DNA from 2 places in the Actinokineospora sp. PR83 genome. Region 1 is predicted to be linked to the other one. Evidence: riboswitches for the same ligand, from Rfam matches in the RefSeq annotation. Region 1 holds a riboswitch; the other holds the start of a gene.
The links. A riboswitch is a leader RNA that binds a small molecule or an ion and turns the genes downstream of it on or off. The one in region 1 is predicted to bind cobalamin.
Positions count from the first base shown of each region.

Region 1 (5,003 bases):
CGCGAGCCCGGCCCCGCAGACGGCGGCCAGCAGCGTCCTGGGCAGCCGCAGGTGCCAGATGATGCCGTCGCGGATCGGCGAGAGCACCCGCTCCCCACCGCCGAGGTGGGCCAGGACGGTGCGCCAGACCTCACCCACCCCGATGTCGGCCGGGCCGATGGTGATCACCACCGCCGTCGAGGCGACCAGCAGCACCAGACCAGCGGCGTACCGCAGGCCGGTCCGGGCGCGCGTGGGCGCCGCGGTCACCCGAGCGGCCCGAAGCCCCGCAGCGCCGCCGCGACCTTCTCCACGCCCTCGACGGTGCGCATGGTCGGGTTGAGCGCCTGCCCGCTCAGCGCCACGTACCGCTTGCCCTGCACCGCCCGCATCCGCGAGGTGACCGGGTTGGACTCCAGGAACGCGATCTTCGCCGCGGCGGTCTCCGCGGTCTGCGACTTGCGGGTCAGGTCGCCGATCACCAGCACCGCCGGGTCGCGCTCGGCCACTGTCTCCCAGTTGACCTGCGGCCACTCCGCGCGGGTGTCGTCGAAGACGTTCTTCGCCCCCAGCGCCCCGGTGATCACCCCCGGTGCCCCGCAGCACCCGGCCAGGTAGGGCGATTCGGCGTTGGCGAACCAGTACAGGATGCTGACCCGCGACGCGTCGAGCCCCCTGGTCGCGGTGTCGAGCCGCTCGCGCAGCCCTGCCACGACCTGCTCCCCGCGCTCAGTGACGTCGAACAGCTCCGCCAACTCCCGGATCTCGCGGAACACGTCGTCCATGGTCAGCGCCGTGGACCGCACCCCGTCCCCGTCGCCGCTGTTGTCCTTGGTGCCGCAGTCGGTGGGGGACAGGTAGGTGGTCACGCCCAGTTCCTCGAACCGCTCCCGGGTCGCCACCCCACCGGTCCCGAGCACGGATTCGAACGAGGCGGCGACGAAGTCCGGCTCGACCGCCAGGACCCGCTCGAACGACGGCGCGTTGTCCGCCAGCCGCGGCACCTTCGCGTTCGCCTCGGCCAGTTCCGGCAGAACCGGGTCGGTCCAGGTCGCGGTGCCCACCATCCGGTCGGCCAGCCCCAGCGCCAGCATGATCTCCGCACTGCCCTGGTTCAGCGCCACCGCCCGCTTCGGCGGCTCGCCCACCCGGACAGTCCGCCCGCAGTTGTCCACCCCCGTGCCCCGACCCGCCGCGGTGTCCGCCCCGCCCCCACCGCACCCGGCGACCGCCAAGACCGCGACACCCACCAGAACCCGAAACCGCCACGCTCCGCGCACGCCGAATCCTTCACCCTCAAGGGCCCCACGCGAGCCCAACCGGACGGTCGCCCACCCCGGCCGTCAGCCGGAGTGGGTGCCAGTGGGTAATCGGACTCGGAACGCTCGGAAGCCGTCCCTCACCGCTGCGCGTCAGTCCCGGTCTTGCACCGGAGTTCCCCCGCCCGAACCCGCTTCCGCGGCCTCGGCTGGCCCGCGAAAGCTAACACAGCCCTCATCCGCCGCGATCCACCCGCCGCGTCGTGAAGCACCTCACACCGGTGCACCTCAGGCCGATGGGTCGTGGCGGAGGTAGGTGAGCACAGCGGACACTCGGCGGTGCAGGGTGGCTTCCTCGCCGAGTCCCAGCTTGGCGAAGGTGGAGTGCCCGTGCTTCTCCACTGTGGACTCGCTGATCACCAGGGTGGCGGCGATGGCCCGGTTGTTGTGGCCCTGGGCCATGAGCCGCAGGACCTCGTACTCCCTCGCGGTCAACCGGGACAGGGGCGAGTCGGCGGCGCGGGTGTGACCGCGCAGGAGGATGTCGACCACCCGGGGATCGATGCTGGAGCGGCCCGCGCGGACCTCCCTGATGGCGCCCAGGAGGTGGTCGAGGTCGCCGACCCGTTCCTTGAGCAGGTAGGCGAGCCCTTCGGTCCCGTCGCGGAAGAGGGCGAAGACGTAGGACTCGTCGGCGTGCTGGGACAGGACGACCACTCCGGTGCCGGGGTGGTCGGCGCGGATGGTGTGCGCGGCGGTGATGCCCTCGGTGCGGTGGCCCGGCGGCATCCGGATGTCGGTGATCACCGCGTCCGGGCGGAGTTCGCCCACCGCGTGCAGCAACTCCACCGCGTTGCCCACGGCGGCCACCACCTCGACCTCACCGGAGTCCTCCAGCAGCAGGCGGGTGCCCTCGCGGACCAGGTAGTGGTCCTCGGCGAGGACGACCCGGGTCGTCGGCCGCTCAGGCACCGCTCCTCCTGACCGGCAGCCGGACCCGCACGGTGGCGCCCGCGCCCGGTGCGCTGGTGGCCACCAGCGCACCGCCCACCGCGTCCACCCGGTCGCGGAGCCCGGTGAGCCGCACCTCGCCGGGGAAACCGACACCGTCGTCGGTGACCTCGATGTCGAGCAGGTCGGCGCGGCTGCTGAGGCGGATCGTCGCCCGGGTCGCCTCGGCGTGCTTGAGGACGTTGGTGAGCGCTTCGGAGACGAGGAAGTACGCGGCCTCTTCCACGTCCGGGACGAACCGGGCACCGGTCACCTCCGGTCCCGCGTGGACGGTGACCGGGATCGGCGCCCGCCGCGCCCGCGAGCGCACCGCGGCGGCCAGGCCCTGGTCGGTCAGCTCCGACGGGTGGATGCCGTGGGCCAGCTCCCGGACCTCGGTGATCACCCGGTAGACGTCCTCCTGCACCTCGTCGAGCATGGCGTCCACCCGGTCGGGGTCGCGCCGCAGGTGATTGCGGACCAACCGCAGCCGCGTGACCATGGCGACCAGGTCCTGCTGCACCCCGTCGTGCAGTTGCCCCTGGACCCGGCGCCGCTCGGCGTTCTGCGCCTGCACGATCCGCGCCCGGGACGCCTCCAGCTCCCCGGCCTGCTCCTCGACCCGAACCACGTGGGCCGAAAGCTGCGCGGCCAACCCCAGGTTGTGCACGGCCAGCGCGGTCTGCCGCGCCAGCGTCTCCACCAGCGCCCGGTCCGACGGCGTCAGCGCGCCCTCCACCTTCGGACCGCACTCGATCGACCCGACCACGGTGTGCCGGTGGCACAGGGGCACCGCCAGCACCGCCTTCTCGGCCCTCCCGGGCACCCCGGCCGTGTCGACGGCCCGGTCCGGCGTCTCCAGGGTGACCCGCGCCCACCGCAGGTCGAACGCCTCCGCCACCGTGCGCGCCAATTCGGCCGCGAGCGCGGACGGGCGGAACACCCGCTCCAGGGTGGCGCCGAACCGGACCAGCAACTCCTGCCCGCTCGGCCGGTGGCCGTACACCCGGGTCGCGGCGACCCTGGTCAACCGAGCCCGGACCGGCTCGGCCGCCACGGTGGCCGCCACGGCGACCAGCACCACCAGACCACCCGGCAGGTACGCGCTCGCGGTCAGGCTCAACCCGGCCACCGCCCCGACGTACCAGAGCGCGATGAACACCCAGGACAACCGGTACCTGGTCGACCGACGCACCACCACGTCCGCACCCAGCATCCGGTACCGGACCACCGCCAGCACCAGCGCGGCGGGCACCACCGCGGTGTCGACCAGGACCACCACCACGGTCGTCACCACGCCCTGTGGCCGCACCCAGCTCGCCAGCACCAGCGGCGCCACCACCGCCACAGCGGTCAGCAGCACCACGCCCAGCATCCACCGCAACTCCGAGCGCTCACCCGTGGGCAGGAGCCGGTACCGCACCCCCAACAGCACCGGCCCCAGCAGGAACACCCACATCCCGGCCGGCACGGGACCGAGCGGCAGCCGCGTCTCCGTCGCCGCCAGCACCGCGTCGATCGGCACCAGCAGCCACAGCGCGGGCAGCACCACGCGCTCGTGCGCGAACCGCCGCCGACCGTCCGGCAGCAACGCGAGCAGGCGCACCACCAGCACCACGAGGGTCGCCATCAGCACACCGAACACGACCCGCGGCGCCGCGGGCCCCGAACCGGGACCGCCGACCACCTCCGGCACGGCGAACGCGAAGGCGATCACCACCGCGAACAGCGCCCCCGAGACCACCAGGCGCCGCGCCACCGGGTGCCCCGGGACATGCCACCACACGAACACCCCCACCACGTGCCACGGCAGCGGCCCGGCGACCGCGATCGCCACCGCCAGCGGCCCCAGGGAGCGCCCCACGACCACCGCGCACAGCACGGCGAGCCCACCCACCACAACGGGCACCCACATCCAGGGCGCTCGTCCGCGTTCTCCAACCATGACCGAATCGTCCCGCACGGCGGACCGGGCGGGCCAGCCGACTTCCTCCCTCCTCATATGGAGAAAACCTCCAGTCGACACTCAAGCCACCCCGGTGTCCACAAGCGCGAGCACACGCCACGGTTGAGCTACAGCAACGAGAGGACACACCATGCCACGCCACATCCTGGGAGCCGCGGTACTCGCCGCCGCTCTCATACTGGGAGCGACCCCGGCCCAGGCCGCCCCCGTCGACCCACTGCGCCTGCCCGAACCCACCGGCCGCCACCACATCGGCGTCACCACCCTGCACCTGGTCGACCACGCCAGGGTCGACCCGTGGCCGGACGCGGTGGGCAGCCGCCGGGAGCTGGTGGTCAGCGTGTTCTACCCGGCCACCACCGTGCGCGATCACCCGCCCGCACCCCACATGGGTCCCGGTACCGCGGCCGGGTTCGGCGCCGTCGCACCCTTCTACCTGCCGGGCATCCCCGCGTCCGGGGTCGACTGGGCGGCGACGCGCACCCACGCCCACACCGACGCCCCGGCGCGGGCCGTGCGGGCACCGGTCGTGCTCTACAGCCCGGGCCTCGCCGATCCGCGCTCACTCGGCACGGCCGTGGCGGAGGAGTTGGCAGGCCAGGGATCGGTGGTGGTGACCGTGGACCACCCGGGGGAAACCAGCGTCGTGGAGTTCCCCGACGGCCGAGTGCGCACGATCGCCCTGCCGGGCGACCCCCGCACCAGCCCCGCGCTGTACCGGAGCCTGGTCGACACGCGCCTCGCCGACACCCGCTTCGTGCTCGACCAGGTCGAATCCCTCGCCCGAGGGCACAACCCGGACGCCGAGG
Region 1 is NZ_JAJCXD010000035.1:35,669-40,671, reverse strand. It holds gene L6E12_RS11850 (iron ABC transporter permease) at 1-249, opposite strand, end outside; gene L6E12_RS11845 (ABC transporter substrate-binding protein) at 246-1,127, opposite strand; cobalamin riboswitch at 1,323-1,467, opposite strand; gene L6E12_RS11840 (response regulator transcription factor) at 1,527-2,210, opposite strand; gene L6E12_RS35365 (histidine kinase) at 2,203-4,137, opposite strand; gene L6E12_RS11830 (alpha/beta hydrolase) at 4,325-5,003, shown strand, end outside.

Region 2 (5,003 bases), on a different contig from region 1:
GCTTGCCCTCTGCCGGAAGTCCGCGACCGGTCCGCGCTCAGGCGGTGAGCCGGGCGCGGGTGGCGGCCTCCACCAGGTTGCGCAGCGCGGGCTCGACCTCACGGTAGGTGCGGGTCTTCAGGCCGCAGTCGGGGTTGGCCCACAGCCGCCGCGCGGGCACCGCGCGCAGCGCCTCGGCGAGCAGGTCGGAGAGTTCACCGCTGCCGGGGACGCGGGGCGAGTGGATGTCGTAGACCCCGGGCCCGACACCCCGGGCGTAGCCGATTGCGGCCAGGTCGGACAGCACCTCCATCCGGGACCGGGCGGCCTCGATGGTGGTCACGTCGGCGTCGAGGGCATCGATGGCGGCGATGACGTCACCGAACTCCGAGTAGCACAGGTGCGTGTGGACCTGCGTCCACGGCGCGACACCCGAGGTGGCCAGGCGGAACGCCGCCACCGCCCACTCCAGGTAGGCCCCGCGGTCCGCCGTGCGCAGCGGGAGCGTCTCGCGCAGGGCGGGTTCGTCGACCTGGATCACGCCGATGCCCGCGGCCTCCAGGTCGGCCAGTTCGTCGCGCAGGGCGAGGGCGACCTGGTCGGCGGTGTCGGACCGCGGCTGGTCGGCGCGGACGAACGACCACGCCAGGATCGTCACCGGGCCGGTGAGCATCCCCTTGACCGGCCTCGGGGTCAGCGACTGCGCGTACTCCGCCCAGCGCACGGTCATCGGCGCCGGGCGGCTGACGTCGCCGTGCAGGATCGGCGGGCGCACGCACCGGGAGCCGTAGGACTGGACCCAGCCCAGTTCGGTGTGCGCGAAGCCGTCGAGGCGCTCGGCGAAGTACTGCACCATGTCGTTGCGCTCGGGTTCGCCGTGCACCAGCACGTCCAGGCCGATCTCCTCCTGCAGGCGGATGACGTGCTCGATCTCCTCCCGCATCAGCCGGTCGTACCCGGCCTCGTCGAGCACGCCCCTGCCCAGGTCGGCGCGGGCCCGGCGGACAGCGCCGGTCTGCGGGAACGAGCCGATGGTCGTGGTGGCCAGGGCGGGCAGCCGCAGTCGGGACTCCTGGGCGTCGGCCCGGTCGGCGTAGGGCATCCGGGTGCGGTCGTGCGGGGTCAGCTCGGCGAGCCGGGCCCGCACGCTCGCGTCGGAGCGCGCCGACGCCACCCCGGCCGCGACCGCGTCGGCGGAGGCGGTGAGCAGGTCGACCGGTTCGCCGCCGAGCAGGACCCGACCGAGCAGGGTGACCTCCTCGACCTTCTGCCTGGCGAAGGCGAGCCGGGCCCGCACGACCGGGTCCAGGCCGGGTTCGGCGTCGAGGTCGTAGGGCACGTGCAGCAGCGAGCAGGAGGTCGACACCCCGACCGCCCCGACCGCACCGAGCAGGCCCGCGCCCGTGGCCGCCGCGTCCCGCAGGTCGGTGCGCCAGACGTTGCGCCCCTCGACCAGCCCCAGCACGACGGCCTTGTCCCGCAGCCCGGTCAGCACCGGGATGCGGTCGAGGTCCGCGCGACCGGCGACCAGGTCCACGGCGACCCCCTCGACGGCGGTGTCGGCCAGCACGCCCAGCGCGTCGCCGAGTTCGGCGAAGTACCCGGCCACCAGCAGCGCGGGCCGCTGCGGCAGCGCGGCGAGCCGGTCGTAGGCCGACTGCAGCGCCGCCAGTTCCCCCGGTGAGCGGTCGAGGGCGAAGGCGGGCTCGTCGAGCTGCACCCATTCGACCCCGGCCCGGGCGAGCGCCGCCAGCAGTTCGGCGTAGCGGTCCACCAGCGGGTCGAGCAGGGTCAGCGGCGAGAAGTCGGCGGGCGCGCCGTCGGCGGGCTTGGCCAGCAGCAGGAACGTCACCGGGCCGATGAGCACCGGCCGGGTGGCCACCCCCAGCGCCAGCGCCTCCCGGTACTCCGCCAGCGGCTTGTCGCCGACCAGCGCGAACCGGGTGCCCGGGCCGACCTCGGGGACCAGGTGGTGGTAGTTGGTGTCGAACCACTTGGTCAGCTCCAGCGGCGCGACCTCGGCGGTGCCGCGCGCCATGGCGAAGTAGGTGTCCAGCGGTCCCATGCCCAATGCACGGTGCCGCTCGGGGACCGCGTCGAACAGCACGGCGGTGTCCAGGACCTGGTCGTAGTAGGAGAACGTGTTGCCCGGGATGGAATCCAGTGTGGACAGCTCACGCCAGGTGTCGGCGCGCAGGCCCTCGGCCACCTCGCGCAACCCGGCCTCGTCCAGTCGGCCCGCCCAGTAGCCTTCGACGGCGTGCTTGAGTTCGCGCTTCGGGCCGATGCGGGGATATCCCAGGACGGTGGCGCCGATCCGGGTGGCGCCGATGCGGATGTCGTTCACAGCTCTCTCCTCGTGAGCGTGGCGAACGGCCCGAGGCACGGGGAGCGCGGGGGAGTCGGCGACAGCCGAGTCCGCGAAGCCCACCCGAGAGGCCCGGACCGGCGCGTGCCGGGGGGCACGCGCACCGAGGGCAGGTCTTCGGACTCGCGGGCACCCACCGGTCGACCCGGTGGACCTACTGGCCGTCGCTTCCCAGGCGCTGCGCGCCCAGTGCTCGTATGACGGCGGTCGTTCCCGCTCACCGCTGCGGGGCAGTCCCGGATTCGCACCGGGTTCCCTGTTGCCTCCCCCGCCGCGCGAACGCACCGGGGGAACCATCGGCACAGCCGAGCGTAGCGAACGGAGACCCCCGGCAGAAGGGGACCGGACCCTGTCCTCCCACGCCGGGGGACAGGGTCCGATCCGCGGGACGCCGGGTCGGTCGCCGGGAACCGGCCCAGCAGGCCAGGGTGCGCGCCTGGGGCGAGGAGCCCGTGGCACTCAGCGTCGCCAGGCCGGGGCCGCCGAGGCCGAGCACGGCCTGTGCGGTGGCCCTGGTCGCGATGTCAGGGTCGAAACCCGCTGACGCAGGTCGACCCCGCCGATGCAGCCGAACAGGACGGTGGGCTGCGCGCTCCGTCGTCTTGGTCGCAGAAGTTGTCGCACGTGTTCGAAACCAGAACCGGGAACCGTTCCCGGGTTTCTGTCATGCCACGACAATGCGGCCAATTCATTCCTCGGCAGTTTCGAACATTGTCTTTCAGATCGTGAATTGCGCCCGGATTGTCACCTGATCCGCTCATTGCGTCCGCGCCGGTTCCGCTCGTAGGGTGTGTGGAGCCGAGGCTTGGGGGCCACGGAGGTATTCCGCGGACACCGGTGAAGTCGTGGATCGGGAGAGCGCGCTGTTCCTTCAGCCGCTGCACCCACGGTTCCGACCGCGCGAGGTCCTGAACCAACAGTGAGGACGATGACGTGCGCACCACTGCGTGGATCGTGGCAACCGTGGCCGCCGCTGTCGTGGGTGGTGGTGTTGCGGTCGTGGGCACCGCCGCGGCGGGTGAGACCGGCGCGACCCGGGTGAGCGAGCTCAGCCAGGTGCACGAGTGCGCCGTGCCGTCGCTGGGACAGCAGGCGGTGGTGCTGCGCACCAGCGTCGACCTCCCGGAGTCGGTGCCGGTGGGCACCGAGGTCCCGGGGGCGGCCGTCACCGCCTCGGTCGACCTGGGCGCCGAGGTGACCGGCCTGCTGCGCGACGCGGGCGCCACAGAGGTGGTCGCGACCGTGGCCTTCCCGGTGTTGGGGTGGAACGGCGAGACCATGTACCCCAAGGAGACGCAGCACACCTTCGCGGCGCGCCAGACCCTGCCGGGCAGCGGGTCGGTGTCGCTCGACGGGACCACCACGGCGCTGCACTCGATCCGGTTGAGCCAGACCGAGTCCCTGGCCTGGCGCGTGGGCGCGCTCACGCTGACCTCGGTCACCGGCCTGCGCGCCGACGGCACCCCCGCCGCGGTCGCCGCCTTCGACAGCCGGTGCGCGCTGCGCGCGGGCGAGCCCGACCTGCTCGCCGAGACCTCGACGAGCGGCGGGACACCGTCCCGGGGCCTCTACCACGACTGCGTGCTGTCGACCGGCGACCAGGTCCGCGTGGTGGGCAAGGTCGCCACGAGCCTGGTCCTGCCTGCGCAGCTCCCGCTGCACACCGAGACCCCGGCCGCCCACATCGTCGCCACGCTCGTACTGCCCCGCGACCTGGTCCGCCGGTTCCAGGCGTCGGGCGTGTCCACGGTCAACGGCGTCCTGAGCCTGGGGGTGAGCCGGTCCTTTCAGGATGAACCGCCCGCGGTGGCCACCACGTCGGGGACGCTGAACGAACGCGACGTCAGAACGCCCAACGACCTCGTCCTCGGCGCGGTCGCCGAGCAACTCGAGCAGTTCAGCACCGCCGAGCCCGGCACGCTGACCTGGACCGTCGGCACCCTCTCCTTCACCCTCGAGACCCGCGACGCCGCGGGCAACCAGCGCACCCCCATCACCGCCACCTGCGCCCCGGTCCCCGGTCAGAACCTCGAACTGGCCCGTACGGTGTTCACCGACGACCTGCCCCCGGGCATCCGGGAGGTCTGCCAGTCCTCGGGGTTGGGCCCGCACACCATCGAGGCCCGCGCCCAGGTCGACCTGCCCCGGCAGGTGCAACCGGGGGAGAGCACCCCCGCCCGCGACATGCGCCTGCGTGTCATCCTGCCCGCCCAGGTGATCGGCGGGCTGAGCCAGTCAGGCGCGGTGAAGCTCCGCGGCGAGGCCACCTTCCACGTCGACCGCGACTACGCAGGCAAGATCACCGCCCAGCAGTACGCGGTGCCGTTCGAGGTCGCCATCCCCGCCGCCGGGTCGTCGCAGGCGATCGCGGGCGTCGTCCCCTTCGGCCGGTTCGACGGGGGCCAGACCGGCGGCTACTCCCGCTGGCTGCTCGGCGAGGTCACCTACACCGCCACCCCGCTGCGCGCCGACGGCACGGAACTCCCGACCGTCCGCGCGGACTGCACACCGGATGACGGCCAAGAGCGGAAGTTCGCCGAGGTGGAGTTCCGCCACGTGTACGTCCGCGACTTCGCCCTCACCGGTTCCGGCGCGATCACCGCCAAGGGTAACCGGCTCCCCTTCACAGCGGACTTCACCGGCACCGCCCACACGT
Region 2 is NZ_JAJCXD010000050.1:33,787-38,789, forward strand. It holds gene metE (5-methyltetrahydropteroyltriglutamate--homocysteine S-methyltransferase) at 38-2,317, opposite strand; cobalamin riboswitch at 2,438-2,660, opposite strand; gene L6E12_RS18130 (DUF6801 domain-containing protein) at 3,281-5,003, shown strand, end outside.
Region 2: another riboswitch for cobalamin. It lies ahead of metE (5-methyltetrahydropteroyltriglutamate--homocysteine S-methyltransferase); the one in region 1 lies ahead of L6E12_RS11845 (ABC transporter substrate-binding protein).